3 regions of the Thalassobaculum sp. OXR-137 genome follow, and region 1 is predicted to be linked to each of the others. Evidence: riboswitches for the same ligand, from Rfam matches in the RefSeq annotation. Region 1 holds a riboswitch; each other region holds the start of a gene.
What was found. Region 1 has a riboswitch for cobalamin ahead of T8K17_RS22510 (aromatic ring-hydroxylating dioxygenase subunit alpha). Riboswitches for the same ligand answer to the same signal wherever they lie in the genome.
Positions count from the first base shown of each region.

Region 2: it holds a riboswitch for cobalamin, as region 1 does, so the genes downstream of both, T8K17_RS20175 (TonB-dependent receptor domain-containing protein) here and T8K17_RS22510 (aromatic ring-hydroxylating dioxygenase subunit alpha) in region 1, are expected to answer to the same signal.
Region 3: it holds a riboswitch for cobalamin, as region 1 does, so the genes downstream of both, T8K17_RS24075 (ABC transporter ATP-binding protein) here and T8K17_RS22510 (aromatic ring-hydroxylating dioxygenase subunit alpha) in region 1, are expected to answer to the same signal.

Region 1 covers NZ_CP139715.1:4,844,626-4,855,070, reverse strand. The annotation lists gene T8K17_RS22525 (TonB-dependent siderophore receptor) at 1-1,399, shown strand, start outside; gene T8K17_RS22520 (ribonucleotide-diphosphate reductase subunit beta) at 1,608-2,696, opposite strand; gene T8K17_RS22515 (ribonucleoside-diphosphate reductase subunit alpha) at 2,687-4,615, opposite strand; cobalamin riboswitch at 4,706-4,917, opposite strand; cobalamin riboswitch at 5,021-5,231, shown strand; gene T8K17_RS22510 (aromatic ring-hydroxylating dioxygenase subunit alpha) at 5,354-6,598, shown strand; gene T8K17_RS22505 (hybrid-cluster NAD(P)-dependent oxidoreductase) at 6,601-7,698, shown strand; gene T8K17_RS22500 (NAD(P)-dependent oxidoreductase) at 7,788-8,657, opposite strand; partial or broken gene T8K17_RS22495 (NAD(P)-dependent oxidoreductase) at 8,771-9,676, opposite strand; gene T8K17_RS22490 (NAD(P)/FAD-dependent oxidoreductase) at 9,752-10,445, opposite strand, start outside.
Region 2 covers NZ_CP139715.1:4,330,362-4,340,806, forward strand. The annotation lists gene T8K17_RS20165 (iron ABC transporter permease) at 1-159, opposite strand, end outside; gene T8K17_RS20170 (ABC transporter substrate-binding protein) at 156-959, opposite strand; gene T8K17_RS20175 (TonB-dependent receptor domain-containing protein) at 989-2,914, opposite strand; cobalamin riboswitch at 3,038-3,252, opposite strand; gene T8K17_RS20180 (L,D-transpeptidase family protein) at 3,354-4,886, shown strand; gene T8K17_RS20185 (DUF882 domain-containing protein) at 4,969-5,538, shown strand; gene T8K17_RS20190 (GAF domain-containing sensor histidine kinase) at 5,878-6,594, shown strand; gene T8K17_RS20195 (formate dehydrogenase subunit delta) at 6,601-6,828, opposite strand; gene fdhD (formate dehydrogenase accessory sulfurtransferase FdhD) at 6,825-7,655, opposite strand; gene fdhF (formate dehydrogenase subunit alpha) at 7,669-10,445, opposite strand, start outside.
Region 3 covers NZ_CP139715.1:5,194,126-5,204,570, reverse strand. The annotation lists gene T8K17_RS24100 (ATP-dependent DNA helicase) at 1-1,036, opposite strand, end outside; gene T8K17_RS24095 (adenylate/guanylate cyclase domain-containing protein) at 1,127-2,314, shown strand; gene T8K17_RS24090 (Lrp/AsnC family transcriptional regulator) at 2,341-2,805, shown strand; gene T8K17_RS24085 (LysE family translocator) at 2,798-3,439, shown strand; gene T8K17_RS24080 (TonB family protein) at 3,448-4,440, opposite strand; gene T8K17_RS24075 (ABC transporter ATP-binding protein) at 4,424-5,269, opposite strand; cobalamin riboswitch at 5,346-5,538, opposite strand; gene T8K17_RS24070 (hypothetical protein) at 5,595-6,125, opposite strand; gene T8K17_RS24065 (hypothetical protein) at 6,206-6,604, shown strand; gene T8K17_RS24060 (fumarylacetoacetate hydrolase family protein) at 6,567-7,511, shown strand; gene glgX (glycogen debranching protein GlgX) at 7,727-9,811, shown strand; gene malQ (4-alpha-glucanotransferase) at 9,808-10,445, shown strand, end outside.

The DNA of each region.
Region 1 (10,445 bases):
CCACGGCACCGAGGTCACCCTGCTGGCCAATGCCCATGTGGCCGACGAGAAACATAACGGCAGCACGTTCCTGCCCTATGCCGGCACCGTCACCGCGACCGACCAGTTCGGCTATATCGACCGGGACGCCAACTTCTCCGACGAGGAGTGGGACAGCTACAAGCGCGAGCAGTTCTCCGCGACCGCCATCGCCGAGCATACCTTCGACAACAACTTCACCCTGACCGGCATCGGCCGCGCCGGAGTGGCCAGCGTCGAGGAGCGTTACTACTACCCGTTCGGCTATGCCGGCTACGCAACCACGCCGAGCGACGCCCAGGGCACCCTCAGCCTGATCGCCTTCGAGCACGACACCCTGGTCCGCACCGCCCAGACCGATATCCGCTACTACGGCACGGTGCATACGGGTCCGGTCAGCCACGACCTGCTGTTCGGTCTGGATGCCCGCTACTACTGGCTCGACGAGACCCAGGCCTCGGGCTTCGGCACCAATCAGGTGGTCAACCCGACCAACCCGGGCACCCCGACCCTCGGCGCACCGTATCAGGACGCGACGACGACCCAGTCGCAGACCGGCCTGTATGTGCAGGACCAGCTCCGTTTCGGCGACGGCTGGATCGTCACCGGCAACCTGCGCCACGACTTCGTGGAGACCGAGCAGGACGGTGCCGCCGGGTTCGAGCGCAGCGACAGCGAAAGCTCCTGGCGCGCGGCGGTGGGCTACGAGTTCCCGCTCGGCATCACGCCCTATGTCAGCTACTCGAGCTTCTTCAACCCGCTGATCACCTCGCCGGCCAACGGTGTGACCGAGCCGGAGACCGGCGAGCAGGTGGAGGCTGGCGTGAAATGGGCACCGGAGGGTGAGAATTTCTACCTCATGGGTGCGGTGTTCCAGATCGACCGGGAGAACGTGGTGACAGGGGCGTTCCCGAACTACAACCAGCTCGGCGCGGTGCGCTCGACCGGGTTCGAGTTCGAGGGCGGCTACCAGTTCGGCTTCGGCCTGACCCTGGCGGCGACGGCGACGGTGCTGGACGCCGAGGTGACCGAGGACACCGATGCCTCGCTGATCGGCAACACCCCGACCCTGATCCCGGACCACGAGCTGACGCTGCGGGCGGAATACGCCTTCCAGGGCCCGCTGCTGGACGGCGTGTCGATCGGCGCCGGCGTGCGCCACCGCGGCGAGAGCTATGCCAACGACGCCAACACGCTGACCGTGCCGGACGCGACCCTGTTCGACCTGTACGCGGGGTATGAGCTGTCCGAGAACCTGGACCTGAACCTCTCGGCCACCAACGTCGCCGACAAGCGCTACGTGACAGGCTGTCAGACCGAATACGTCTGCTCCTACGGGGCCGGCCGCGAGGTCATGCTGACCCTGAAGGCGACCTGGTAAGCCTCAGGAAAACTATCTCTCAAGCGAAGAGGCGGCCCGCGGGCCGCCTCTTTTGCATTTCGAGCAGTACTGTAGCCCGGCCCTTCGACACGCCCCGGATGTGATCCGGGGCTGCTCAGGGCGAGGTCATCATACAATCAAACAAGGACCTCGCCCTGAGCAGGAGCGGAACGACGTGTCGAAGGGCCAGGCTAATCCGACAGTCGGCCTAAGCCCGCTTGCGGCCCTCGAACATCGACCACACGCCATCGGCGCCGTCCCAGCTGCCGCGGCTGGCGGCCTTGGAGTATTCGGTCGCCCGCTGCTCGAAGAAATTCGCGTGCTCGACCCCGTTCAGGATCTCCACCAGCCAGGGCAGGGGATGCGGCTTGAGCTGGCGGTAGCCGCCCTCGGCCACTTCGAAATTGCCGAAGACCGTCGGCAGCTTGAGCTGGGTCAGGCGCCAATCGGCGATGTAGCGGACGTAGTCCTTGATGTCCTGCGCCGTCATGCCCTCGATCTCGCCCAGCTCGAAGGCCAGATCGACGAAGCTCTCCTCCAGCCCGACCATGGTCTTGGCCACGTCGACGATGTCGTCGCGCACCGCCGGCGTGAGCGCGCCGGTCTCGCGGTTCCACTCGTGAAACAGCCGCACGATGCCCTCGCAATGAAGGCTCTCGTCGCGCACCGACCAGCTCACGATCTGGCCCATGCCGTTCATCTTGTTGTGGCGCGGGAAGTTCAGCAGCATGGCGAAGCTGGCGAACAGCGCCATGCCTTCGGTGAAGGCGCCGAACATCGCCAGGGTACGCGCCACGTCGCCGACCGTGCCGACGCCGAAGGTGTGCATGTAGTCGGCCTTGGAGCGCATGGCGTCGTAGTCGCGGAACGCCTCGAACTCCGCCTTCGGCATGCCCAGGGTGGTCAGCAGCAGGGCATAGGCGTCGATATGCACGGTCTCCATGTTGGTGAAGGCCGCCATCATCATCTGGATTTCCAGCGGCTGGAAAATCGGGATGTAGCGCTTCAGGTAGTTGTCGCCCACCTCCACGTCCGACTGGGTGAAGAAGCGGAAGATCTGGGTCAGCAGGGCCCGCTCCGCCTCGGAGACCCGCGGCGAGGCCCAGTCCTTCAGGTCGCCGCCGAGCGGGACTTCCTCTCCCATCCAGTGGGTCTGCTGCTGGCGCTTCCAGAACTCGTAGGCCCAGCCGTAGCGGCTGACGTCGTAGGTGCCGGTCGATTCCAGCAGGCCGACCCGGCCGGTGCCGATCAGCTCGCGCGGGTCGAGATGGACCAGGGAGTCGGGAATCACTGACATGACAGGCACTCCTCGTAATCGGTCGGCTCGACCGTGAAGGCCTGGCGTTCGACCTTCTCCAACTGCCCGGCGAAGCCGGCCCGGCTGACCGATTTGGAGCGGCAATAGTACAGGCTCTTGATGCCCCGCTCCCAAGCGGTCCAGTGCAGCATGTGCAGGTCCCACTTATGGATGTCGGCCGGCAGGAACAGGTTGAGCGACTGGCTCTGGCAGATGAAGGGCGCGCGGTCGGCGGCGAAGTCGATGAGCCAGCGCGGATCGATCTCGAAGGCGGTGCGGAACATCGACTTCTCGTCTTCCGTCAGGCAGTCGAGATGCTGCACCGAGCCCTCATGCTCCAGGATGCTCTCCCAGGTTTCCGGCGTGTCCGCGCCCTTGGTCGCCAGCAGCTTCTTGAGGTGCGGGTTGCGCACGGTGAAGGCGCCGGACAGGGTCTTGTGGGTGTAGATGTTGGCCGGGATCGGCTCGATGCAGGCGCTGGTGCCGCCGCAGATGATGCTGATGGACGCGGTCGGGGCGATCGCCAGTTTGTGGCTGAACCGGCTCTGCATCCCGCGCTCGGCGGCGTCGGGGCAGGGACCGCGTTCCTCGGCCAGTGCCACGGACGCGGCGTCGGCCTCGCGCCGGATCTTCTTGAAGATCCGCATGTTCCAGGACTTGGCCAGGGCGCTTTCGAACGGGATTCCCTGGGCCTGCAGGAAGGAGTGGAAGCCCATGACGCCGAGACCGACCGAGCGCTCCCGCATGGCGGAGTAGCGCGCCCGGGACATGCCGTCCGGGGCGTTCTCGATGAAGCTGGTCAGCACGTTGTCGAGCATCCGCAGCACGTCCTCGACGAAGCCCGGCTCCTCGTTCCACTGCTCCCAGGTCTCGATGTTGAGCGACGACAGGCAGCACACGGCGGTGCGCTCCTCGCCCAGGTGATCGGCCCCGGTCGGCAGGGTGATCTCACTGCACAGGTTGGAGGTGGAGACTTTCAGCCCCAGCTCGCGCTGATGCTTGGGCAGGTTGTTGTTCACGCTGTCGATGTAGAGCAGGTACGGCTCGCCGGTCTGCAGTCGGGTCTCCAGGATTCGCTGCCAGAGCTGGCGCGCATCGACCTGGCGCATGACCTCACCGTTCTTCGGGCTCTTCAGGTCGAACATCGCGCCGTCACGCACCGCCTCCATGAAATCGTCGGTGACATTGATGCCGTGATGCAGGTTCAGGCCCTTGCGGTTGAAGTCGCCACTGGCCTTGCGGATCTCGAGGAACTCCTCGATCTCCGGGTGGTGGATGTCGAGATACACCGCCGCCGAGCCGCGCCGCAGGGAACCCTGGCTGATCGCCAGCGTCAGGCCGTCCATGACATGGATGAAGGGGATGATGCCCGAGGTCTCGCCGGTGCCCTTCACCTGCTCGCCGATGGAGCGGACCTTGCCCCAATAGGTGCCGATGCCGCCGCCGTTCGCCGCCAGCCAGACGTTCTCGTTCCAGGTGTTCACGATGCCGTCGAGGGAATCCGGCACGGTGTTCAGGAAGCAGGAGATCGGTAGGCCGCGGGTGGTGCCGCCGTTGCTCAGGATCGGGGTCGCCGGCATGAACCACAGCCGCGACATGGCGTCGTACAGCCGCTGGGCGTGGTCGATGTCGTCGGCATAGGCGCAGGAGACCCGGGCGAACATTGCCTGGAAGTCCTCGCCCGGCATCAGGTAGCGGTCGCGCAGGGTGGCCTTGCCGAACTCGGTCAGCAGCGAATCGCGGCTCCGGTCCAGCACCAGATCGTCCGGCGTCGGCGCCTTGGCCAGCGGACGCGGCAGGGGTGCCCGCTGCGGCTCTGCTTTCGCTGCGGCAGGCCTTGGGGCCGCCGCTTTCGGCGCGATGGGAGCGGGCGGGAAATTGCCGGATTCGTCGAAGTCGTAGGCCAGTTGCGTAGACATGGACACCCCTCGTGTCGGTGGAGGGGGAGTCGGCAGGGCCTGCGGGAATGGGCAACAGCCCAGCAAGCGCCTTCCGGATCACCCCGCCCGGGACGGATATGCGCTCACGGCAGGTCTCCTGGCTCGCGGGTCCGAACGACTGTCTGGCCTTCCCAGCGTCCCATGGACACCAGTGACCCCTCTCGACAGCCGCTAGCCGCTAACAGTTGCGGGGGCAGCTCCGGCTTTGCCCGAAGGCGCACCGGGATTCCCTCTTAGCCCTAGATGTTGGTCATCCAGAGACCGTGAACGCTGCATTTAGTAATGATTTGCGCTGCGCCGTCAATCGTTTCCTGTGCCGCCGGGTATGTCGTCGGCGGACAAACTCAGGTCGCGCTGGGACGCAACGCCTGGGCCCGATCGGGCGTAGCCTTAGTCTGTCGAGGTGCTGTCCGTCCGGCCTGGAGGAGCCGGCGGGCGGAGAATTGGGAAGCCGGTGAAATCCCGGGACTGCCCCTGCAACGGTATTGGAGTGCGCAGCGCGGCAAAGAGCCACTGGGATGACCGGGAAGGCGCCGCGCGGGTCCGAAAGGACCGCTTCAGAGTCCGGAAACCAGCCTCGGAACGGCCAGGGGATCGCGGTGGGCGATCGGCGGGCTGTGCGTCGGCATGTCCGCTCTCAGGACCGCCGGCCGCCGGCGCCGATCCCATCCACCGGACCCGCCTTTGTGAAACGTGTCTTCGACGCGGGGTGATGTGATGGATGCGCGGCTTCGGACTCAGGAACTTCTTCTTCGCCAGAAATCCGGCTTCAGCCTGGAGCGGGACCTGTACGTCTCGCCCGAGACCTACGCCCTGGACCTGGAGCTGATCTACTACCGCGACTGGCTGTTCGTCGGCCATGACTGCGAGCTTGCCAAGCCCGGCTGCTACCTGACGGTCCAGGTCGGCGCCTATCCGGTGATCGTGATCCGCGGCGCCGACGGCGAGATCCGCGCCTTTCACAATGCCTGCCGCCACCGCGGCTCCCGCCTGTGCTCGGCGGAGAAAGGGGCGGTGGCCAAGCTGGTCTGCCCCTATCACCAGTGGACCTACGAGCTCGACGGCCGGCTGCTCTTCGCCCGCGACATGGGCCCGGGCTTCGACCCCGCGTCCTACGGGCTGAAGCCGGTGCATTGCGAGGGCGTGGCGGGATATCTCTTCATATGCGTCGCCGACCATGCCCCCGACTTCGCCCCGATCCGCGCGATGATCGAGCCGTATCTGGCCCCGCACCGGCTGCGCGATGCCAAGGTGGTGCACGAGACCACGATCATCGAGAACGGCAACTGGAAGCTGGTCTGGGAGAACAACCGCGAGTGCTATCACTGCGCCGGCAGCCATCCCGAGCTCTGCCGCACCTTCCCCGACACGGTCACCCATGCCGATCCGAACGCCAGCGAAGGCGATCCGGCCCTTATCGCGCTGTGGGACAAATGCCGCGCGCTGGGCCTGCCGAGCGGCTTCGACATGGCCGATGACGCCCAGTACCGCATCACCCGCATGCCGCTGCTGCGCAATGCGGAGAGCTACACCCTGTCGGGCAAGGCGGCCGTGAAGCGGCCGCTCAGCGACGCGGTCCGCGGCTCCGGCCTGGGCGCGCTGCTGCTCTACCACTACCCGACCACCTGGAACCACGTGCTCGGCGACCATGCGATCTCGTTCCGGGTGCTGCCGGTCGGCCCGCTGCAGACCGCCGTCACCACCAAGTGGCTGGTGCATCGCGATGCGGTGGAGGGGGTGGATTACGACCTCGACGAGCTGACCAAGGTCTGGCTCGCCACCAACGACCAGGACCGCAAGGTGGTCGAGGAGAACCAGATCGGTGTGAACTCTCCGGCCTATCAGCCGGGTCCGTACTCGCCGACCCAGGAGGCCGGGGTGATCCAGTTCGTCGACTGGTACACCGGCATCATGCGCCGCCGTCTCGGCGGCACCCCGGAGCGCCGTAGCGAGGTCGCGTGACCATGCGGTCGATCGAGGCCCTGCCGCGCTTCCGCAATCTGGACGAGCTGGTTCCCTGGAACGCCCAGTCGCAGATGCTGGAATGCGTGGCGGTGCTGCCGGAAACCGCCAGTGCCCGCACCTACTGCTTTCAGACGCCGGAGGAGAGCTGGTTCCGCTATCAGCCGGGCCAGTTCATCACCCTGGAGATCCCGCTGCCGTCGGGCACGGTGCACCGGACCTATACCCTGTCCTCCAGCCCGTCGCGGCCGATGCTGATCGCCATCACCGTGAAGCTGCAGGACGACAGCGTGGGCACCCGCTGGCTGTTCGACAATCTGCAGGTCGGTGGAAGGCTGAAGGCCTTCGGGCCGGCCGGATTCTTCTCCTGCCATACCTGGCCGTCGGACAAATACCTGTTCATCTCCGCCGGGTCGGGCATCACGCCGATGATGTCGATGACCCGCTGGTTCTTCGACCAGGGCCGGCATTGCGACATCGCCTTCATCAACTGCGCCCGGCGCCCCTCGGAGATCATCTTCCGGGCCGAGCTGGAACGCATGGCGGCCCGTGTGCCGTCCTTCAACCTCGCCTGGGTGGTCAGCGAGCCGGACCCCTACAGCGTGTGGACCGGCTATCGCGGACGGCTGAACGGGCTGATGCTGGAGCTGATCGCGCCGGATTATTTCGAGCGCGAGATCTTCTGCTGCGGACCGGCCGCCTTCATGCAGGCGGTGCGCGACGTGCTGAATGCCGCCGGCTTCGACATGGAGCGCTATCACGAGGAGAGCTTCCACGCCCCGGTGACCGATCCGGCGGCAGTGGACGAGCCGGACGACGTGATCCCCGACGAGAGCAAGAAGGCGCGCATCCGCTTCCTGGCCTCGGACCTGGAGGCGTCGTGCCACGAGACCGACACCATCCTGTCGGTGGCGCGCGAAGCCGGGCTCAATATTCCGAGCGGCTGTCAGTTCGGCGTCTGCGGCACGTGCAAGATCAAGGTGGCGTCCGGCCAGACCCACATGGTCCATAACGGCGGCATCCGCGAGGACGAGGTGGAGGAGGGTTATGTGCTCGCCTGCTGCACACAACCGATCGGGACCATCGAGGTCGAGGTCTGAACGGCGGAGGCTTCATTTCCCGTACCCCCTTGCCGATCACTCCCCAGATGTTTCTTGGGGAGTGACTTGAAGAGGGATGGGTCAGAGCGTCAGTCCTCCTTGGCCCCCTCCCGCACGATCTCCACGATCCGCGACAGGTCCTGCGCCGACCGGCCCTGGAACGTGCCGTGCAGCATCACCAGCCGCGCGGCCTGGCAGACCCACATGGGCACGCCCAGCGCCTCGCCCTGCTCGATGGCGAGATCGACGTCCTTCATCAGGATCTCCAGGGTCGCGCCGAAATCGAACGTGCCCGGCACGATGTTCGCCGGAAAGACATGGGCGGTGGAGAAGTTTCGCCCGGTGCCGTTGTTCAGCACCTGCAGCATGGTCTCCGGCGCGATCCCACCCTTCTCGGCCATGGTCATGGCCTCCGAGGTCGCGACGAGGCCGACGGCGAACAGGATGTTGTTGGTCAGCTTCATGGTCTGCGCCGCACCGACCGTCTCGCCGGCCACCACGACGGTCGGCCCCCAGGCGCGGAAGACCGGCTGCAGACTCTCGACCGTCTGCGGATCGCCGGACACCATCACCGCGAGCGTCCCGGCGGTCGCGCCGGCCGGACCGCCGCTGATCGGCGCGTCGATGACCGTCACGCCGCGCGCGGCGCAGAGGCGTTCCACCTCCGCGACGAACGGACCGCCGACGGTGCAGGTGTTCACCACGGTCTTCAGAGCCTCGCCGGTAAGCAACTCGTCCAGGGCCTGACGGAAGATCGCCAGGGTCGGCAGGGACACCACCACCGTCTCGCAGGCATCCGCCAAATCCCTCGGCGAGGCCGCCTTGCGGGCCTGACGCTCCAGCAGCGGCTGCATCGCTTCGTCGCGGATGTCGTAGACCCAGAGCTCGTGGCCCGCATCAAGCAGCTTGCCGGCCATCGGGCGGCCCATATTCCCGATACCGAGAAATCCGATACGCATTGTCTTCCTCCCGTGAATGGCCGAGAGGTTCATCGCGGTCGGACCGGCGCCTCCCTTATGCCGAAAGCCAGCAGGTCCCGCCGGCATGCGCTGCCGGCGGGACGCGGTCGTGGTTACTTCTTGAGGCGCGGCTTCTCGATATTGGCGAGATCGCAATGGGCGTCGACCATGGCCGAGAAGTCCTGGGAGCCGAACCCGCGGGCACGGGCGGCGCTGAACATCTCGCGGGCCGCCGCCGCCATGGGCATCGGCACCTTCGCGGCGTTGGCCGCCTGCATGATCAGCGACAGGTCCTTATGGGCGAGGTCGATGGTGAAGCCCGGGGAAGTGTCGCCGGCCAGCACCTTGTCCGGCCAGTTGATCTTGAGCTGGCCGTTCATCGCCGTGGTGCCGTAGATCACGTCCAGCGTGCTCTCCAGGTTCAGCCCCAGGCCCTGGGACAGGGCCAGCGCCTCGGCGTTGAACTGGCAGGAGGCGACCGCCAGGAAGTTGTTCACCAGCTTGGTCCGCGTGCCGGTGCCGACACCGCCGCAGTGATAGATCGTCGTGCCCATGGCCTCGAGCATCGGCTTCACCAGCTCGAAATCCTCCGGCTCGGCGCCGACCATGAACAGCGACTCGCCGCGATCCGCATGGGCCGCCAGGCGGCCGACCGGCGCATCCACGTATCGTAGGCCCTTGGCCTTTGCCTGGGCGGCGAGATCGTCGGTGGTGCCCGGCTCCACGGTGCTCATGTCCATGATGAGCGCGCCCTTGGGGGCGTTGGCGATGACGCCGTCGGCGCCGCCGATCACCTCGCGCACGACAGGGCCGTCGGGCAGCATGGTGATGATCACGTCGCTCTTCTTCGCGACCTCGGCCGCATTCGGCGCGCTGGAGGCCTGAAGCTCCTCGAGCTCCTTGACGGCCGCCGGATTGATGTCGTTGACGACGAGGCGGAAGCCCTTGCGGGCCATGTTGGATGCCATCGGCCGCCCCATGCGGCCGAGCCCGATAAAACCGACATTCATTGAGTTAGTCCTCCCGAGATGGTTGGCCTTCCTTGTAGGAGGCGGGCGGGCCCCCTGACCATACGGGAAATGACGTCTGCGGAGTCAGCGCCCGGCGCGCGCCCGGGCGTCGCGGTCATAGGCGAAGTATTGCCGGTGGGTGGCGATGTGGTCGGCCACGTAGAGCGCATCGTGCCAGACCCCCCAGATGAAGGACGAGCCGCGCCGCGACAGCCAGGGCAGTCCGACGAAATACAGGCCGGCCTCGGTCGACACACCGCGCTTGTGCTGCGGCTTGCCGGCGGCGTCGAAGGCGTCGACCTGCAGCCAGCCGAAATCGTATTCGTAGCCGGTGGCCCACAGGATCGTACTCACCCCCGCGGCGGCCAGATCCAGCTCCAGAGTCGGCTCGGTGACGCAGGCCGGGTCGGCGGGGATCACCCGCATCTCCGGCTCCTCGGGCAGGTCGAGGCCGTTGCGGGAGATATAGGCGTCGGCCTGGTCGAGTTCCGACATCAGGCTCTCGTCGCCGCGCGCCAGATTGTCCGCGAGGTCGGGGGCGAAGCGGATCACCCCGTCCTTATACCCGGCGGTCAGGCCGACGAGGGTCATGCCGCGCTCGGCCAGCCGGCGGAAATCGACCGTGTGGCCGCCATAGGCGCCGCTGACCGCGATGGTGACGTGCTGGGTATCCGGGTCTGGCGTCTCCGCGTCCCAGCGGCCGAGCACGCCGAGCCACCAGCAGTAGTCGCGCTCCCGGTAGCGGCGGGGGTAGCGGTTATGCGGGCCGACCGAGAGG
Region 2 (10,445 bases), 510 kb from region 1:
TTCCACCTCGGCGCCGCCGCCGCCCAGGACGAAGAGCACATCGGCCGGTGCAAGCGGCGCCGCGCCGATGCACAGGGACACCAGCGCCACGGCCACCAGCACCACGGCCAGCACCGGCAGCAGGACCCTGTCGCCGATTTCGACCGACCGGGCGCTCATCGCGTCCCGTCCAGGGTGGCGCGGATATATTCGGCGGCATCGACGGAGAACAGCCCGCTGCAGGACAGGAACCGGCCCGGCACCGGCACCGTGCGCACTTCGCCCATCATCGCGGCCAGACGCGGGTGGCGGGCCGGCGACCAGGAGGACCGGGCCACGTCGCGGTCGTCGAAGAAGCTGCCGATGAAGACGTCCGGCGGGTTCATCACCAGTTCCTCAAGCGACAGCGTGCGCCAGCCGCGATAGCCGAGCTCGGCCGCCATGTTCTCCAACCCGGCAAGGCGGATCATCCCGTCGATATCCGTGCCGGTCCCGCCGGTGGTCCCGCTCGGCGTCAGATAGAGGGCGCGCAGACCCAGACGCGGCTTGGCCTCCAGGGCGGCCATGCGGTCGCGCTGGTCGGCGATCAGGCGCGCGGCCTCCTCCGTCCGGCCCAGCGCCGCCGCCACCTTGGTCAGATTGGCGAAGATGGTCTCGCTGTCATGGCCGTAGACGATGTTCACCGTGTCGACCCCGGTGCGGTCCAGCATCGACACCAGACGCTGGTTGCCGCCCCAGAAGCGTACCACCAGATCCGGCGCGGCGAAGAGGACCGCTTCGGACACCGGCTCGATCACCGGCACGCCGGCGGCACGGTCACGGTGATAGGAGAAGGCCTGGCGGGCGCGGGGCGACACCCCGTGGATCTGCGCCCGGTCGGCCAGAGCCAGCACATACTGGTCGGCGCAGTAGTCGATGGACACCACGGCAGGCTCGGACGGCGCCGCCACAGCCGGTCCCGCCAGAAGCAGGCCGGCCAACAGGACAAGCGCCGTCCGTCCCATCGCGGCTAGCGCCGGTAGGTCAGGCGCAGGAAGCCCGCCCGGCCCTGCTGGTTGTAGAAGGACGCCGTCTTGTAGTCCTCGTCGAAGATGTTGGAGAGGGTGAAACCCACGCCCCAGTTCTCCGTCGCATCCCAGCTCGCCCGCAGATCGACCGTCGTGTAGGCGTCCAGCGTCCGGGTGTTGGCAAGGTCGTCGTAGCGCTCGCTCTCGTGGTGCACGTCGCCCCCCACCGCGAACTCGCCGAAGCCCAGGCCGAGCCCGCCGAGCTCGCGGTCAACGGACAGGGTGTAGACCTGCTCGGCCCGGCGCGGCAGCAGGTTGCCGTCGTTCGCCCCGCCGGAAGCGTTCACCGGATCGAGGAAGGTGGCGCCGGCGGAGAGCAGGAAGCCCGCCACCTCGCCCGACACGGTCAGCTCGAGGCCGGTGATCCGCGCCTTGTCCACGTTCGCCGGGGCGAAGATCGAGCTGTCGTAGGCGATCAGGTCGTCGATCTCGGTATGGAAGAGGTTGGCCCCCAGCTCGAAGCCGCCGACCGTCGCCGCGAGGCCGATCTCCGCACTCTCGGACATTTCCGGATCCAGGTCCGCGTTGCCGAAACCCGGATAGTACAGCTCGTTGAAGGACGGCGCCTTGAACGCGGTGCCGTAGGAGGCGGTGGCCCGCAGGTTGTCGGTGATGCGGTAGCCGTAGGCGGCACCGCCCGTCAGGTAGCCGCCGAACTGCTCGTTTTCGTCCACGCGGCCGCTGAGCTGCACCGTGTGGCGACCGAACTCGGCCCGGTGCTGGGCGAAGACGCCGGTATTGTCGCGGCTGTCCTCCACATACCCGGTGTCGCTGTCGACCTGATCGCGCTGGAAATCCACGCCCAGGGTCGTGACGTGATCCTGCAACAGGTACAGATCGTTCTGCAAAGACAAGACGTTGCGTTCTGTTTTGAACGTCGACTGATAGGTGCCGTCGAAGAAATTGTCGCTGTCGTCCACCGTATGACCCGCCGAGGCGGTCACGTCCCAATAGTCGGTCGGAGACGCCAGGGCACGCAGCCCGAGAACGTAGTTCACCGATTCCGACTCGTTCGAGGCCGATCCGTCGTATTCGTTTTCACTCGTCGCATAAAGACCGGTCGCTTCCACCTTGATACCATTGGAGAAAGCGTAGTCCAGTCCGCCCGTCACCGAGCTGCGCTCGAAGCCGTCCTTGTCGGGCTGGTTGGCGAAGCAGCCGCCGCCGGGGATGGCCGTGCCATTGCCGCAGGAGTTGATCCCGTCGGTGCGGATGTAATTCGTGCTCGCCGAAAACCCGATGCCGGAGGCCCGGCCGGAGAAGCCGGCGGTGCCCTCCATCGTGTCGTTGCTGCCGTAGCCGACGCTGGCATGGGCGTGGGTGGCGTCCGTCGGCTTGCGGGTGAAGATCTGGATGATGCCGCCCAGCGCCTCCGAGCCATAGAGATGCGAGCGCGGACCGCGCACCACCTCGATCCGCTCCACGTCGTCGATCGACAGGCTCTCGAAGTTGAACGTGCCGAGCGTGGCCGAGCCGACCTTCACGCCGTTGATCAAGACCAGGACATGGTCGCTCTCGGTGCCGCGCAGGAAGACCGAGGTCGCCTTGCCCACGCCGCCGTTGTTGCTCAGGGTCAGGCCCGGCACCTGACGCAGAGCGTCCGGCACGGACCGGATCTGCCGGCGCTCGATTTCGGCGCGGGTGACGACGCTGACCGGGGCCAGGGTCTCGTCGGCCGTCTCGGCGATGCGCGAGGCGGTGACAACGACCTCGTTTGAGGTGGCGACGGTGGCGCGCTCGCCGGCCGCGAGCTGTTGCGCCTTAGCCTGCTGGGCCTGGACCGGCAGCGCACCGGCGGCCACCAGCGCGGCGATCAGCGCTGCCCCCCTCAGGGATCGGCCCGATATCGGGCGGTTCTGGAAAGTCATGGCATTCTCCTCGTCCGGCGCACACCCGCGCGGCGTTGCTAAAGAGACATCGAGGAGCTGGACGGACGGGGGACGGCCACGGGTCATGCGCCACGGCCGACCCCGATCATCGCGCCCCGCGATATCGAGGTTTCACGCCGTGGCCGGTCTCCGGACTTGCGAGGCCGGGCCCAGGGGCCCCGATCCGACCGCGCCTTCCCATGCCAGGCGGCACAGTGGCGTCTTGCGGCGGATCAACCTCGCCTACCGTTGCGGGGGCAGTGCCGGAGTCTGACCGGCTTCCCGTTTCATCCCGACCCCAGATCATGGGTCGGGACACCACATGCGATTGACGGCCGGACGCTACGGTCGGGGGGTGGGCCTGTCAATCTTCCCTTTCAGCCCTTAGGGTTACTGGGAACCATGCGTCCTGAAGACCACCGGAACCCGGAAGCCTCTGATGACAGTCCAGATCAAGATCCAATCCGCCGTCGTCGGCCTGCTGGCGCTTCTCCTGGCCCTGGCGGCGCCCGCCGTGGCGCAGACGCCGGATCCGGAGGCCGTCGTCGAGGCGTTTCTGGCGGCTCGCGGCGACGGGCACGCCTGGGTGGAGGAAACCGAGGTTCCCACCCTCAACGCCAAGGGTGCTGCCGTCGTCCGGGTCCTGGAACGGGCCGAGCGTCAGGGCCTGCGCCCGTCCGACTACACCCTGCCCGCGGTCGACACGCCGGATGCCCTGGACCGGGAGGTCGGCCGGGCCCTGCTGCGCTACCTGACCGACCTGCAGGCCGGACGCATCGCCCCGAAGAAGGCCGACCCCGACCTGTACGTGTTCCGGCGCGAGGTCGACGGTCTCGCCCTTCTGGAGGCGGTGCACGCCGCGCCGGAGACCGCCAAGGCGATGGCCGATCTGGCGCCGGGCAATCCGATCTACCGTCGCCTGCGCCGTCTGCTGCTGGACTACCGGGCGCTGGCCAAGGCCGGCGGCTGGCCCGCGGTACCGGAGGGGCCGACCCTGAAGCCCGGCATGACCGACCCGCGTGTCTCCGCCGTCCGTCACCGGTTGGCCGCCACGGCGGACCTCACCCCGGTCCCAGGCGCCTCCGATCTGTACGACCCGGCCCTGGAAAGCGCGGTGCGCCAGTTCCAGCGCCGCCACGGGCTCGATTCGGACGGCGCGGTCGGCGCCAAGACCGTGGCCGCCATGAACGTCCCGGTGGAGAACAGGATCCGGCAGATCGTCCTGAACATGGAACGGTTCCGCTGGATGCCGGACGATTTCGGCGACGACCACGTCTTCGTCAACATGGCCGGGTTCGAGCTCGACTATGTGGTCGGCGGGGTCTCCCGGCTGACCATGCGGGTGATCATCGGCCGCCCCTATCGCGAGACGCCGATCTTCAGCGACCGGATCCGATATCTGGAGTTCAACCCGACCTGGAGCGTGCCGGCGAAGATCGCGGCCGAGGATCTGCTGCCGAAGATCAAGAAGGACCCGAGCTACCTGACCTCCGGCGGCTACGAGCTCTATGCCGGCTATCAGAACGACGCGCCGCGGATCGATCCGGCGACGGTGAACTGGTCCTCGATCCCGAAGGGCCGGTTCCCTTATCGCCTGCGCCAGGCGCCGGGGGAGAAGAACGCGCTCGGCCAGGTGAAGTTCATGTTCCCCAACCAGTTCGACGTCTACCTGCACGACACGCCGGCGCGCGACCTCTTCGCCAAGTCGGTGCGCAATTTCAGTTCCGGCTGCATCCGGCTGCAGAAGCCGATCACACTGTCGGAGGTGATGCTGGCGGCGGACGGCCAGGACCCCGCACAGGTCCGCAAGATCCTCGACAGCAAGAAGACGACACGGGTCAACCTGAAGACCCCCGTGGCCGTCCATCTGACCTATCTGACGGCCTGGATCGGCGAGGGTGGGACGGCCGAATTCCGCGACGATATCTACGGGCGGGACCCCCTCCTGGCCAAGGCCCTGGGTTTGCGCTGACGCCGACAAAAACGCTTGCACGGAGTCGCAAACCGAAGGAAAGAGGTTTTCTCGCGCCACGGCGCCTCGGAGACCATCGGACATGACGGAACACTTCGCTTCCTCGCCCCGACGCCGGGTTACGCGGCGGGCGGCCCTGGGCGCTTTGGCGCTTCTGATGACCGGCGGCACGCCGGCGCGCTCGGCCATTGTCGCCGCCCATGACACCCGCAAGCTGAAGATCGAGCACCTGCATACCGACGAGCGGCTCGACATCACCTATTTCCGGAACGGCCGATACGACACCGAGGCTCTGCGGAAGATCAGCTACATCCTGCGCGACCACCACGACGGGTCGGTCCACGCGATCGACCCCCGGGTGCTGGACTATCTCCACGACCTGTCGGTCCGGCTGGGCATCACCCAGCGCATCGGCATCATCTGCGGCTACCGCTCGGCCAAGACCAACGAGGCGCTGCGCGCCAGCACGTCGGGCGTGGCCAAGCGCAGCCTCCACATGCAGGGCATGGCCCTGGACATCCGCGTGCCGGGGATGCGGGTGAGCACCGTCGGCAAGGCGGCGATCGCCATGAACCGCGGCGGCGTCGGGCTCTATTCCCGGTCCAATTTCGTCCATATCGACTGCGGCGCGCCGAGGACTTGGGGGGCGTAACAGCCCCTCCTCACCCCGCCTGTCCGGGCTTTCCCGGCACGGCGACGATCGGGCGACGTTGCGCAATGGCGCATCTCCTCGGCCGCGAGACTGCGGGGTTCGATTTCGAACCCGCGCAGGCGGCCGGGGCCGAGCCGTCAAAATATCGGCTCCCATTCGCCAAATCCCAAACATCTTCAAGTTTTAAAAGACTTTTTCTCGTTTGTCAGAACGTTTGAAATTTAACGAAATTTATAGATAAATTAGTAAAATGAGGATCGTACAAATCCGTAATATCTGCAGCTCCGGCGCTCTCCTTGAGCCCTCCCGGACCTTGCATAGGACAATGGTCGGACCGGCATGTTGAGCGTCCCCCTTCCCAGCAACGAGAACGATCGGCTCGCTGAGCTGATCTGGTTCCAGATTCTGGACACCCCGCCGGAAGCCGGCTTCGACCGGATTTCACGGGCGGCGGCCCGGATCATGGAGACCCCCATCGCCTCCGTCTCCCTGGTCGACCGGGACCGGCAATGGTTCAAGTCGATCTGCGGGCTGTCCATCAGCGAGACGACGCGCGACATGGCGTTCTGTTCCTACACGATCCTGCAGCGGACCCCGATGGTGGTCGCGGACGCGCTGGAGGATTCCCGCTTCATGGACAATCCCCTTGTGACCGGAGAACCGCATATCCGGGCCTATGCCGGGGTGCCGCTGATCACCGAAGACGGGCTCGCGCTCGGCTCCCTTTGCGTCATCGACACGCGGCCGCGGCAGTTCACCGACGACCAGATGGCGTCCCTGTCGGATCTGGCCGAAACGGTCATGGACCTGATGCGCTACCGGCTGCTGCGCGCCGACGTGCGGCGGGCGACCAGCATGTTCTCGGCCCAGGTCAGCCACGAGATCCGGACGCCGCTGAACGCCGTGATCGGCTTCTCCGAGGTGCTGCGCAGCGGGATCTACGATGGCGACCCGCAGCGGGCTCAGGAATATCTGGACATCATCGCCCGCTCGGGCCGCGACCTGGCCGAGACCCTGGGGCGGCTGCTCGACGAACCCCAGGCCTGCGAAGGCTGACCGGAATCAGGCTTGGGCGGGCTGCCCGGCCACGACGCGCTTGGCCCCTGCCAGAGCAAGCTCATTGAACCCGGCCTCGTCCTCGGCGAGCTGAGCGGCGAGATCGGCGCGCATCCGCGGATCCCAGAAATCGATGATGTGCTGGGCGACCCCGGCCACCGCCTCGTCCCTGGGATAGGGTTTGTGGAAGTCGGCGATCTGGTTCGCCATGCGGACGATATCCTGGCGCTTCATGCCACCTTCTCCGTGCGTGTTCCGGTGCCGGGCTCGAACACCATGATCCCCTCGGCGGCGAGGCTCGCCAGCCCCATCCCGCAGCGGCCGGCCACGTCGATCGCCAGCTTGCTGGGCGCCGACACCGCGGCCAGGAACGGCGCGCCGGCGATGGCCGCCTTCTGAACCAGCTCCACGCTGATCCGGCTCGACATCAGGATGAAGCCGCCGCGGGCGTCCCTTCCGTCGCGGGCGAGCGAACCGATCAGCTTGTCCAGGGCGTTGTGCCGGCCGATATCCTCGCGCACCCGCTCGATTGTCCCGTCCGAAGCGCAGAAGGCGGCGGCGTGGGTGGAGTGGTTGGAGCGGTTCATCACCTGGACGTCGCGCAAAGCGTCATAGGCGCGAGTCAGCGCCTCGGCCTCCGGCGTGCGGCCCTGCACTCGCGGTGGGCGCGGCACGGCGGCCTCGATGGTCTGGGCGCCGCAGATGCCGCAGCCGGAGCGGCCGGCGATGGAGCGTTTGCGGTCCTGGGCGGCGTCGGCATAGCGCTCCGCCACCCGCAGGTTCAGCAGGTAGCCGTCCCCCGCCTCACCGATCCGCAGGCTCTCGATCTTGGCCGCCGAGGGCACGATGCCTTCCGTCAGCGCGAAGCCGACGGCGAAATCCTCCAGATCGGCCGGGGTCGCCATCATCACGGCAAAGCTGTCGCCGTTGACCAGCACGGCGACCGGCGTCTCCTCCGGCACCTGCCAGGCCTGCGGCCGCACACCGTCCTCCGTCAGCAGCGTGCCGGTGACCTTGGGCGAGACGTCGCTCGCGGAGCCGTCGAGGCGCCGGATCTCCATCACGCGCTCCCGCTCATTCCGCCGCCACCACGAACTGGCGCTCATGGACGTCGCGGAAGTGCTCCTGCCAGTCGGAGGGCTGGTTCGACTTGCTCACCTGCACCGCCGTCACCTTGTATTCAGGACAGTTGGTCGCCCAGTCGGAATACTCGGTGGTGATGACGTTGGCGCCGCTCACCGGGTGGTGGAAGGTCGTGTAGACGACGCCCTGGGGCACCCGGTCGGTGATGGTCGCGCGCAGGGCGGTGGCGCCGATGCGCGAGCCGACGCTGACCATGTCGCCCTCGCCGATCCCCCGCTCCTCGGCGTCGTGCGGGTGGATCTCCAGGATGTCCTCCGGATGCCAGCGGCCGTTCTCGGTGCGCCGTGTCTGGGCGCCCACATTGTACTGGCTGAGGATCCGCCCGGTGGTCAGGATGAGCGGGAAGTGACGGTTGGTGCGCTCGTCTGTGGCGACGTATTCGGTCACCATGAACCGGCCCTTGCCGCGCACGAAGCCGTCACGGTGCATGGTCGGCGTACCGTCCGGCGCGGCGTCGGTCACCGGCCATTGCAGCGACGCGCCGCCGTCGAGCCGGGCATGGCTGACCCCAGCGAAGGTCGGCGTCAGGGCGGCGATCTCATCCATGATCTCGGCCGCCGAGGCGTAGGACATGGCCCCGTAGCCCATGGCGTTGGCGAGGCGGCAGACCGCCTCCCACTCGCTGAGGCCGGTCGCCTCCTTCATCACCGGGCGCACCCGGTTGATGCGCCGCTCCGCATTGGTGAAGGTGCCGTCCTTCTCCAGGAACGAGGTGCCCGGCAGGAACACATGGGCGTAGCCGGCGGTCTCGTTCAGGAACAGGTCCTGCACGACGACGCAATCCATCGCCTCCAGCGCCGCCGTCACATGCACGGTGTTCGGGTCGGACTGGGCGATGTCCTCGCCCTGGATGAAGATGCCGCGATAGGTACCGTCGATGGCGGCGGCCAGCATGTTCGGGATGCGCAGCCCCGGCTCGGCCAGCAGCGGCCGGCCCCAGGCCTTTTCGAACAGCGCGCGGGTGGCGTCGTCGGAGACGTGGCGGTAGCCGGGGAACTCATGCGGGAAGCTGCCCATGTCGCAGGAGCCCTGCACGTTGTTCTGGCCGCGCAGCGGATTTACGCCCACGCCCTCGCGGCCGATATTCCCGGTCGCCATGGCGAGGTTGGCCATGGCCATGACCATGGTCGAGCCCTGGCTGTGTTCGGTCACCCCGAGGCCGTAATAGATCGCCCCGTTGCCGGCGGTGGCGAAGAGGCGGGCGGCGGCGCGCAGGGTCTCCGGCTCGACGCCGATGCGCTCGGCCAGGGCTTCCGGGGAGTTGCGCTCCTCGGCGACGAAGGCCCGCCAGCGCTCGAAATCGGCATCCTCGCAGCGCTCGGCCACGAATTTCTCGTCCACCAAGCCTTCGGTGACGATGGTGTGCGCCAGCGCATTCATCACCGCCACGTTGGTGCCGGGACGGAGCTGGACGTGATGGGCCGCCTTGATGTGCGGCGACTTCACCAGGTCGATGCGCCGCGGATCGAGGACGATGATCTGCGCCCCTTCGCGCAGCCGCTTCTTCATGCGCGAGGCGAAGACCGGGTGGCCGTCGGTCGGGTTGGCGCCGATCAGCAGGATGACGTCCGCCTTCTCCACCGACTTGAAGTTCTGGGTGCCGGCCGAGGTGCCGAAGGTGGTCTTCAGCCCGTAGCCGGTCGGCGAGTGGCAGACCCGGGCGCAGGTATCGACGTTGTTGTTGCCGAAGGCGGCCCGGATCATCTTCTGGACGACGTAGACTTCCTCGTTGGTGCAGCGCGACGACGTGATGCCGCCGATGGCACCCTTCCCATGCTCCGCCTGGATCTTCTTGAACCGGTCGGCGGCGAAGCCGATCGCCTCGTCCCAGGAGACCGCGCGCCACGGATCGGTGATCTTCTCGCGCACCATCGGGGTGGTCACCCGGTCCTTATGGGTGGCGTAGCCCCAGGCGAAGCGGCCCTTCACGCAGGAATGCCCCTCGTTCGCGCCGCCGGACTTCTGCGGCACCATGCGCACGACCTTGTCGCCCTGCAGCTCCGCCTTGAAGGAGCAGCCCACGCCGCAATAGGCGCAGGTGGTCTCAACCGAGCGGGTCGGCACACCCTTCTCCACGACAGAGGCTTCCATCAGCGTGGCGGTCGGGCAGGCCTGGACGCAGGCGCCGCAGGACACGCACTCGGAGGAGAAGAAATCGTCGATCTGAGTGCCGGCCGAGACCATGGAGGCGAAGCCGCGGCCGTCGATGGTCAGGGCGAAAGTGCCCTGCACCTCCTCGCAGGCCCGAACGCAGCGCGAGCAGACGATGCACTTTGCCGGGTCGAACTGAAAGTACGGGTTGGACGTGTCGACCGGCTTGCGGCTCTCCCCGGCGAAATGGTTCGCCCCGTCCATGCCGTAGCGCACCTCCCGCAGGCCGACTGCGCCCGCCATGTCCTGCAATTCGCAGTCGCCATTGGCCGAGCAGGTCAGACAGTCCAGCGGGTGGTCGGAGATGTAGAGCTCCATCACCCCCTTGCGGATCTTCGCCAGGCGGTCGTTCTGGGTGGTGACGACCATGCCGGCGCGCACCGGCGTGGTGCAGGAGGCGGGAGTGCCCTTAACCCCTTCCACTTCCACAAGGCACATGCGGCAGGAGCCCCAGGGGGCCAGGCTGTCGGTGGCGCAGAGCTTCGGGATCGGCCGGTCGATCTGCGTGGCGGCGCGCATGATCGACGTGCCCTCGGGCACGGTGACCTCGACCCCGT
Region 3 (10,445 bases), 350 kb from region 1:
CGCCGTCCCGCGTCGCCCGCGCCCAGCGCGCCATCAGCCCGAGGGCGGTGGCGTATTGCGGCTGCAGGGTGAGGGTGCGGATCGCTTCTTCCAGGTTCAGCAGGCAGAGGTAGTTCTCGCGCCCCTTGCGCACGACCACCTTCAGCGCCTTGCCGACCGGGTCCGGGTAGAGCCGGTCGAGTTCGCCGTCGATCTGGTGCTGCAAGTTGCGGGTATAGGTGGAGATCCAGACCGCCCCCTCGTTCTTCTCCGCCCAGACCGAGGCGGGGGCGAGATAGCCCATGGTCTTGCCCACGCCGGTCCCGGCCTCGGCCAGGACGACCGTTGGCTCGTCCTCGCGCTCGCGCGGCCGGAAGGCGGCGGAGGTGGCGGCGGCATAGTCGGCCTGGGACGGGCGCGGCTCTGCCTTGTCGCCGAGCATGGAGGACAGGCGGACCCGGGCCTCGCTCTCGCCGACCGGCTCGTGGCCGGCGGGCGGCTGCGGGGCGTGTTCCGACCATTCCTGAAGTTCCCGCCAGACTTCCATCGTGGCCGGGCGGATGGGGCCCGGCGGTCCCGGATCGGGCTCGTCCAGGGCCAGGAGGATGAGTCGGCCCCAGCCCCAGCCTCCGTCATGCATCGCCTTGGCGATCGGCCGCGCCCAGCGGTCGCGCTGGCCCAGGGCCTGGCGCTCGGGGATTTCCGCCAGAAGGGCGTCCGCCGCGGCGAGCAGGGTGTCGGGCGCGTCGTCCAGCGTATGGGGGATCGGCAGGTCCATCGCCTCCGCCAGGCCGCGCGGCGTCGGCAGGCAGAACTGGGCCGGCCGCACGAAGGCGAAGAGCTCCAGCACATCCAGGGCGGCCATCTGCTCCACACCCAGCCGCCTGGCGATGGAGCGGGCGTGACAGACCACCGGCGGCGTCTCATGGGCCCGCAGGGCCGCCTGGGACGGTGTCGGATGTCCGATGGTGCCGTCGGGCAGCCGCCACGCCGTTCCCACGGGGGAAGCGTGCAGGGCGTGCATCTGGCTGATCTCGCGGGCGACGGGGGAACGCATGGGTTTCGTCTAGCAGGCTGCCGGAATGTTTGAAAGCGAGCGTCGGCGACGGGTAGATTTGCCGTCTCACACTGGCAGGACGGAACGGCGATGGCTGATAGGGAGGGCCGAGAGGCGGCCTTGCGCGCGCTGGAGGATCGGCTCGTGCAGTTCGCGCTGGTGCGCGCCGATGTCGAGACGATCGTGGCGGCGGCCAGTGAAGTGCTGACCGGTCTCGGCGTGGCCCTCGATGAGATCCGAGTCGGCGCCCGTACCCTGCACCCGGAGATCGATGCGATCGCGGTGACCTGGAAGGCCGACGAGGCGCTGAACAGCAGCGTCTTCCGTCACGCCGACGACGCCCGCGAGACGTGGCTGAAGAGCCCGCTCTATTACATGCTGCGTCGTGGCGAGCAGCGGATGCATCGGCCCCTGGCGCTGCCCGAGTGTCCGATGGATTTTGCCGTGTTCGAGGAGCTGCGGGACGAGGGCTTCACCGACTACCTCGCCCATCTGGTTCCCATCGGCACGCCGGGGCCGGAGCGCTCCGAAGGCTTCATCATCCGCTGGCTGTCGCGGGATCCGGCCGGATTCGCCGCGGCGGATCTGGCTCTACTGGATCGGCTCGTCTCGCGGATCGTGGCGGCGTGCGAGCCGGGGCGGGAACGGGCGATCGCCCGGGATCTCCTGGGCGCGTATCTCGGCCCGCGCTCCGGTGCCGCCGTGCTCAGCGGCGCTGTCCAGCCGGGCCATACCGAGTCGCTGGAGGCGGTGATCCTGGTCGCCGACCTGTCCGGCTTCACCGCGGCGAGCGACACCATGCCCGGCGCCCGATTGGTCGAGTTCCTCGACCGGCATTTCGACGCCATGATCCCGCCCATCGAGGCGGAAGGCGGCGAGATCCTTGCGTTTCTCGGGGACGGATATCTGGCGGCTTTCGACGCGGCGGGCAATCCAGCGGAGGCCTGTATCCGAGGTGCGGCAGCAGCCCGGGCGATCCAGGCGGGAATCGGCGCCTTCCGCGAGGAGGAGCCCGCGGCCCTGCCGGTCGATATCGCGCTGCATATGGGCACCGTGCGCTACGGCAATGTCGGGGCCGGCGGGCGCCAAGCGTTCACCGTGATCGGTCCGGCGGTCAACTTGGCCAGCCGGATCGAGGCGCTGTGCCGGCCCCTGAACTGCCCGATCCTGGCCTCGGCCGACGTGGCGGCGCACCTGCCGGCCGATGACATCCGCGAGATGGGCCTCCATCCGGTTCGGGGCATGACGATCGAGATCCCGTTGTTTTCCTTGAAATAGAGCAGAAGTCCGCTAATTATCCGGTCATGGACGATATAGACCGGAAAATTGTTGGACTTGTGCAGGTCTTCGGCCGGGCGACCAATGCAGAGATCGCCGGCGCCTGCGGCCTGTCCGTGTCGGCGGCGAACGACCGGCTCAAGCGGCTGCAGGAGCGCGGCGTGATCACCGGCTGGTCGGCCCGTGTCGATCCCGATGCGGTCGATCTCGGCCTGCTCGCCTTCATCTTCGTGGAAATCGAGCGCACAGAGCATAACGAGCGGTTCCTGGCCGCCGCCGCCCTGATGCCCGAGGTGCTGGAGCTGCACCACGTGACCGGCGAGTGGTCCTATCTGCTGAAGGTGCGGGCGCGGGACACCAAGGCGCTGGAGACGCTGATCACCGGCCGGCTCAAGGCCCTGCCCGGGGTCGCCCGCAGCCGCACCCATATCGCCTTGTCGTCAGCCAAGGAGAACGGGGCTCTTCCGATCGCGGAGCCGGAGGATGACTGACTGGGGGGTGGGGCCTTTCTCCCAGGGTTTCCTGTTCGGGCTCGCCCTGGCGATGCCGGTCGGCGCGATCGGCCTGCTCTGCATCCGCCGGTCCCTGGACCACGGGTTCGCCACCGGGTTCGCCACCGGCATGGGGGCAGCGGTCGCCGATGCGACCTATGGCGCGGTGGCGGCTTTCGGGCTGACGGCGGTCTCCGATTTCCTGCTGACCTGGCAGACGGTGCTGGCGCTGGCCGGCGGGGCGGCCCTCGTCTGGCTGGGCGTCCAGTCCTGGCGCAGCCGGGCGGCCGGACCCGCCCGCACCGCGCCGGTCGGCCCGCATCCGATGATGGCCTTCGTGCAGACGGTGGGCCTGACCCTCGCCAACCCGCAGACGATCCTGACCTTCGTCGCCCTGTTCGCCGGGCTCGGCGTGGTGCTGGGGGACGACGCGGGCTGGAGGCCGGCCCTGCTGCTGATCCTCGGCGTGTTTCTCGGCTCCGGGATCTGGTGGTTGATCCTGGCCGGCGCCGTCGACGGGTTCCTGCGGCGGCGCCTGAGCGAGGGGGCGATCGGCTGGATCAACCGCGGGGCCGGGGCGCTGATTATCGGCTTCGGCCTGCTGGCCATCGCCCGCGGACTGTCCCTGATCTAGCCGACATCTCAGTTCAGCCGGAAGACGACCGGGACCAGGGTCTCGCCGGCGACCGGCTGGCCGCCGCGCCGCGCCGGGCGGAAGACCCAGGTGGCGACGGTCTGATGGGCGGCGGTGTCGAGCACGCCGTGGCCGCTGCTTTCGGCGACGGCGATGCGCACCGGGTGGCCGGAACGATCGACCGCCACCCGCAGCACGACCCGCCCCTCCCAGCCGCGCTGGCGGGCCCGGAAAGGATAGTCGGGGGCCGGATTGCCGGCCGAGCCGACGGAGAACTCGGCCGGGCTGCTGCCGCCAGCCTCATCGTCTCGCAGTCCGCTCAATGCCGCCACGCTGGTCGGCGTGCTCGCCGGTCCGGCGCCTCGGGCGGGGGAGGCGGTCTCGGTGGATGCCGCAGCGGGTTTCGCGGCGCCCTCGCGTGACGCCACGGCGGCGGGAGGCGCGGCAGGGGGTGCCGCCGAGGGTGACGCAGGGCGGGCGACGGGACGCGGCGGCTCTGCGATCCGGGCCGGCACCGGCTCCGGCGTCTCGACCCGCTCGACAGCGGCCGCCTCGGGCCGCACTTCGGCGACCTGGACCGGCGCCGGGGCGGGTGCCGCCGGCATCGCCTTGGCCGGTAGGGGCGCCGGTACCGGGCGGGCGGGGCTGTCCGTTGCGGCCGGTGCGCTGAACGGCAGGGGGGCGGCGACCGCGGGAGCGGCGGCCTCGGCGACGGGCATGGTGACGGCCGGCGGTCCCGCGCGGTCGGCCGGCTGCGGTGCCGGACCGCCGGCGATGGCGGACCCCGGCGCGGCCGTCCGGTTCGGCTGGGTGAGGGTGACCATCACCACCTCGAACGGTTCCGGCGCCGTCGTCTGCGGACCGCCCCACCAGCCGATGGCGGCTGCCAGGGCAACGCCGTGCACCGCGACCGACGCGGCGACCGCCAGGGCCACCAGGAGGGGCCGGCCGGCCGGTTGCGGCGGCGCGGGACCGAGGATGCGGTCAGCGGCGGCCGGCATTCCGATCCTCCGACCCGTTCACTTGCACCGACCAGGGCACGATAAGGGCATTGTCGCCCTCGCCGATGCGCCGGGCCTCGACCTCGAAGGCCGCGGCGATGGTCGCCGCATCGAGGGCGCGAGCCGGCGGGCCCTCGGCGACCACCATTCCCTCGTGCAGCACATAGACCCGATGGCAGAACCGCGCGGCCAGGGTGAGGTCGTGCAGCACCACCAGGGTGCCGCGCCCATCCTGCGCCAGCCGGTCGAGCAGGATCATGGCTTCCAACTGGTGGCGCGGGTCCAGGCCCGTCACCGGCTCGTCCAGCAGCAGCAGGGTCGGCTCGCCCGCCAGCACCCGGGCCAGCATCACCCGCATCCGCTCTCCGCCGGACAGGGTCGTCACCGCGCGCTCGGCCAGATGGCTGGTGTCAGTCACGGCGAGGGCCTCGTCGACCGCCGTTCGGTCGGCCTCCGATATCCGGGACACCGGGGAGAGAAACGGCGTGCGCCCCAGCATGACGGTTTCGCGGGCCGAGATCGGCCACTCGCTGCGGGCGCTCTGGGGCAGATAGCCGAGGGTGCGGGCGGTGATCCTCCGGTCGAGCCCAACCATCGGCGCGTCGTCCAGGGTGACCGTGCCGCCGGTCGGCTCGGCAAGGCGGGCGAGGATCCGCAGCAGCGTGCTTTTGCCCGATCCGTTGGGACCGAGCAGACCGACAACCTCGCCCGGACGGACGTGGAGGCTGACCCGGTCGAGCAGCGCGCGGTTGCCGACATCCAGGCTGACGTCGCAGGCGCGGAGTCCGGTCGCCGAGGCGGTTGGGGAGGGATCGAGGGCGTTTCTCATGCGAGGCGGTCCGATCGCGATGGCGCATATCGCCACCGCTCGGGCCTCGGCCCTACCGTCGGAACACCCCGCCCGCCGGATGGTGACGCGTCGCGGTCGGTCTCCTGGCTCACGGCTCGGACGCGAACCCCCGTCCTTCCCGGCGCAAGTCCGGTGGCTATTCGGGGGTCGCTCGCCGTTTACAGTTGCGGGGGCAGCGCCGGTCTCTCACCGGCTTCCCTGATCGGATCTCCTGTCGGAGAGCGATCACCACGACGGCCGCAGTCTCCGGTCTCGGGGCCGGAGATGCAAGGAATTTCGCCGGAAATCGGCGGATATCCGGCCGTCAGTGGAGCATGGGGGAGGATTCCGGATGGGTGGCGATCCCCTCCAGCAACCGGATGTCGGGTGCCGACTTGCGGCGCACGGGCACCGTCATGTCGACCCCGGTCAGCGCCCGGCCGATGGTCGCGATGTCGTCATACGCCCGCAGCGCCGCCGATAGCGGGAGCCAGGACTGAACCACCGCCATCGCCTCCTCGCGCCGGCCGCGCTGGGACAGGGCGACCGCTTCCAGGATGTCGCGCTCGCCGTCCCCCAGGGTCGGGCACCGCAGGCAGCCCACGTCGCGCACCGTCGTCGCCTCGCGCAGGGTGACCATCAGCAGCCGGTCCACCGCGTCGCTCACGTCCTCCGCCTCGATCGTCGCGAAGCCGCAGCGCAGCAGGTCGCGCGGGTCGAGCCGGGCCTTCACCGACTGCACCCAGTGCCGGATCGCCCAGACGATCAGGGCCTCTCCGGTGGTCAGTCGGCAGATCGGAGTGCGCGACCCGGCGGTACTGCGCCGGGCGGGTCTGAGTTCTGAGGGTTGGGCCATTGCCGAAATCCCTTGTTGCGACTGGTTCTCATTTGTAGATACTGAAATTGAGAATGAGTTGCAACAAGAAGGCGCGCCTCATGTCGATTTCCCTGATCCTCAGCCTGACGACCCTCTCCCTGCTGTTGGCGACCGCCGGGTGCGGCATTGCCATCGCGGTTCTGGAGCGAAAATCGGCCGTGCCGCCGGTCGTGGAGCAGGTCTTCATGGGGCTGGCCGCAGCAGGGTCCACGGCGCTGGTCTCCTGTGTCGTTCTGCTGCACCCGGTGACCGGCGGTACGCCCGTGGCCCGCTTCGCCCTGCCATCGGTCACCAGCATCGCCATGGCCTCGGAGGTGGAGGCGGGCGACCTGCCTGCATGCGTTCCCTTGGAAGAGGGAGCCGCCTATGATCCCGGCCAAGCCCGGTTCGAAGGGCGCGGCGCAGAGGGAGATAGCGGCCATGAAGTTTCTGTATTTCGATCACCCGGACCTCGGTGACTGGCGGCTGGGCGTTCTGTCCGGCGACGGGGTGGTCGACGTCACCGATGCCGTCGCGCATCTGCCCCACCTGGACAACCGGGGCCTGATCAACGCGGTGATCGCGACCTACGAGGAGACCCGCGGCAAGATCGAGGCGGCCGTTTCCGCCGGCAAGCCGGTGGCCCTGGACGCCGTCACCATCCGGCCGCCGCTCCCGCTGCCGCGGCAGATCGACTGCATGGCCGTGAACTACATGGAAGACGGCACCCTGACCGAGAAGCCGCTGATCAACGGCTTCCACAAATCGCCCAGCGCGATCATCGGCACCGGCGGCACCATGGTCCTGCCGGACGTCCCGGCCGACGTCTTCGAGGGCGAGGCGGAGTTGGCGCTGGTGATCGGCAAGCGCTGCTCCAACGTCTCGGCCGACGAGGCGATGGACTATGTGTTCGGTTACATGAACTTCATCGACGGGTCGGCCCGCAACCTGCCGCCGGCCGGCAATCAGTTCTTCCAGGTGAAGTCGCGCGAGACCTTCGCGCCGATCGGCCCGTACCTGGTCACCAAGGACGAGGTGGTGGATCCGAACGACCTGGACGTCCGCCTGAGCGTCAACGGCGATGTCCGCCAGTCGTTCAACACCTCCGACATGGCGCACAAGATCCCGCGCTGCATCGAGTGGCTGAGCGCCATGCACACGCTGGAGCCGGGCGACATCGTCGCCACCGGGACCAACCACCGGGGCCTTAGCCCGTTCATGGACGGCGACCGGATCGAGCTGGAAGTGGCCGGGATGGGCGTGCTGAAAGTGTCGGTCAGCGATCCCCTGAAGCGTACCTGGGGGCGGGACAGCCGCCTGCAGCACAAGGAGAAGGGACTGTCCGGTCCCTATACACCGCAGCTCACCGGCAAATACGCGAAGTAGTTCGCACCTGCGATGCGCCGGTCCGGGCGGGAACCGTCCGGACCGGGCCGCGTTGTAAACAGCACCGATGGGTCTGTTTCCTCCGTCACCGTGGACGGGGTTTTCTTTCGCCCAATCCCTAAGCCTGTCGCACTGCAGCATACGCGTGGTGGCACTTTGCTGTGGACCGGATATGCTCGACACCGACGTCCGTTTGCCACCTGGAGGAGTCCGAATTGGAGATCCTGGCCGGCGACTATCACCGTCTTGGCGCCCATGTCGAAGACGGGGGCGTGAACTTCGCTGTCTTTTCCGAGAACGCCGCCCGCGTCGAACTTTGTCTGTTTGACGCCGAGGGCAATGAGGTCGAGAAGGTCGACCTGCCGGAGCGCAGCGGGCCGATCTGGCACGGCTTCGTGCCGGGGCTGGAAGCCGGATGCCGCTACGGCTACCGGGTCCATGGCGGATACGCGCCGGACCGGGGTCAGCGCTTCAACCCGAACAAGCTCCTGCTCGACCCCTATGCGCGGGCACTGGACGGCGCCTTCGTGCAGAGCGATGCCCTCTACGGCTTCGACGTGCGGGCGGCGGACGAGGACCTGTCCTTCGACGGCCGCGACAGCGCGCCCTTCGTGCTGAAATGCGTGGTGCTGGCCCCGTCGGGGACCGTCGATACCGGTCCGCGCCTGCGTACCCCATGGGCCGACAGCATCATCTACGAAGCCCATGTGAAGGGGCTGACCAAGCAGTTCGAGGCGGTGGACGAGCCGCTGCGCGGCACCTACGACGCGCTCGGTCATCCCAAGGTCATCGAACACCTGAAGACCTTGGGTGTGACCGCGGTCGAGCTGCTGCCGATCCAGGGCATCCTCGACGAGGGGTTCCTGGCCGACAAGGGGCTGGTGAATTACTGGGGCTACAGCCCGATCTCCTATTTCGTGCCGGATTCCCGCTATGCCGGGCCGTCCGGTCCGGAAGGGTTCCGCGATGCGGTGCGCCGTCTGCATGATGCCGGGATCGAGGTGCTGATGGACGTGGTCTACAACCACACCGGCGAGGCCGACCAGCGCGGCCCGACCGTGTCGTTCCGCGGCCTCGACAACGCCGCCTATTACCGCCTCCAGCGCGGCCGGCCGCGGTACTACGCCGACGACACCGGCTGCGGCCATACCCTCAACACCTCGCACCCCTTCGTCACCCGTCTGGTGCTCGACAGCCTGCGCTACTGGGTGGAGGAGATGGGGGTGGACGGGTTCCGCTTCGACCTCGCCACCGTGCTGGGCCGCGAGGAGAAGGGCTTCGAGGCGAGCGCCGGCCTGCTCGACGCGATGATTCAGGACCCGATCCTCTCCGGCGTGAAGCTGATCGCTGAGCCGTGGGATATCGGCCCGGGCGGCTACCGTCTCGGTGGCTTCCCGTTCCCCTTCGCGGAATGGAACGACCGCTACCGCGACGAGGTGCGGAAATTCTGGCGCGGCGACGAGCACGGTGCCCACGGGCTGGCCGCCCGGCTGCTGGGCTCGGCGGAGATGTTCGACGAGGGCGGGCGCCCGGCCTGGAGCTCGCTGAACCTGATCACCGCCCATGACGGCTTCACCCTGGCCGACGTCACCGCCTACAACGAGAAGCACAACGAGGCCAACGGCGAGGACAACCGCGACGGCCACGAGGGCAATTACAGCGACAATTGCGGGGCCGAAGGGCCGACAGAGGACCCGCAGATCCTGGCGCGCCGCGACCGCCGCCGCCGGAACATCCTGACCACGCTGTTCGTGTCCCAGGGCACGCCGATGCTGCTGGCCGGCGACGAGATCGCCAACAGCCAGGGCGGCAACAACAACGCCTACTGCCAGGACAACGAGATCGGCTGGATCGATTGGGCGAATGCCGATCGGGACCTGCTCGCCTTCGTCCAGCGGCTGACGGCATTGCGGAAATCCCATCCCGCCCTACGTCAGGGACGGTTCCTGCACGGCCGCGTCCGCGCCGAGGACGGCCAGCCCGACGTGATCTGGCGGTCGTTCGAGGGCGGCGGGGTCAACTGGCGCGATCCCGGCCTTGGGATCTTCTGCCTGCGGGTCCGGGGCTCGGCAGAAGCGGCCGATCCGTCGCTGATCGACGATGACGTGTTTCTCGCCTTCAATACGGCGAACCGGGATCGCCCGATTACGATGCCGGAGTCCCCGCAGGGGCGGTCGTGGATCCGCTGCCTCGACACATCGGCGCCGACCGAGGACGAACGGCCGGTGCGCGATGAGGAATCGGTCAGCGCGGAAAGCGTTGTCATCTTTGCCCTGAACCGAGACGGGACGACCGAATGACAGACACCGCCCTGGACGCTCTCGCCGCCCATGCCGGTATCTTCGACCGCTACCGCGATCTTGCCGCCGTCGAGCATGTCGCCTCCCCGGACACCAAGCGGGCGCTGCTCGCGGCGATGGGCCTGGATGCCGAGCGTCCGGTCGACACGCTGCGGCGGCTGGAGGCGGAGGCCGAGGTGCGGTCGCTTCCGGCTGCCGTCGTGGTCCGGGCGGGAGAACCGGCGGACCTACAGGTCCAGGGCTGGGACGTCGAATGGCGGCTGGCGCCCGATCCTCGTACGGAGGAGCGGCTGCGAGGCGGCCGCTCGGAGGAGGGCGTCATCGCGCTGCCGGCGCTGCCTGTCGGCCTGCATGTCGTCATCGTTCAGGAGCGCCCGACCCTGGTGGTGGCCGCTCCGGAAGCGGCGCCCGACCTGTCGACCTGGGGGCTTACCGCGCCCCGCTGGGGCGTGACGACGGCGCTGTACGGCCTGCGCTCCGAGGAGAACCTGGGGATCGGGACCTACCGGGATCTCGGGAAGGCGGCCGAGGCGCTCGGACGTCAGGGCGCCGATTTCCTCGGCATCAATCCGGTCCATGCGCTGGGTGCCGCATCCGGGACGATCAGCCCGTATTCGCCGACCCACAGAGGCTT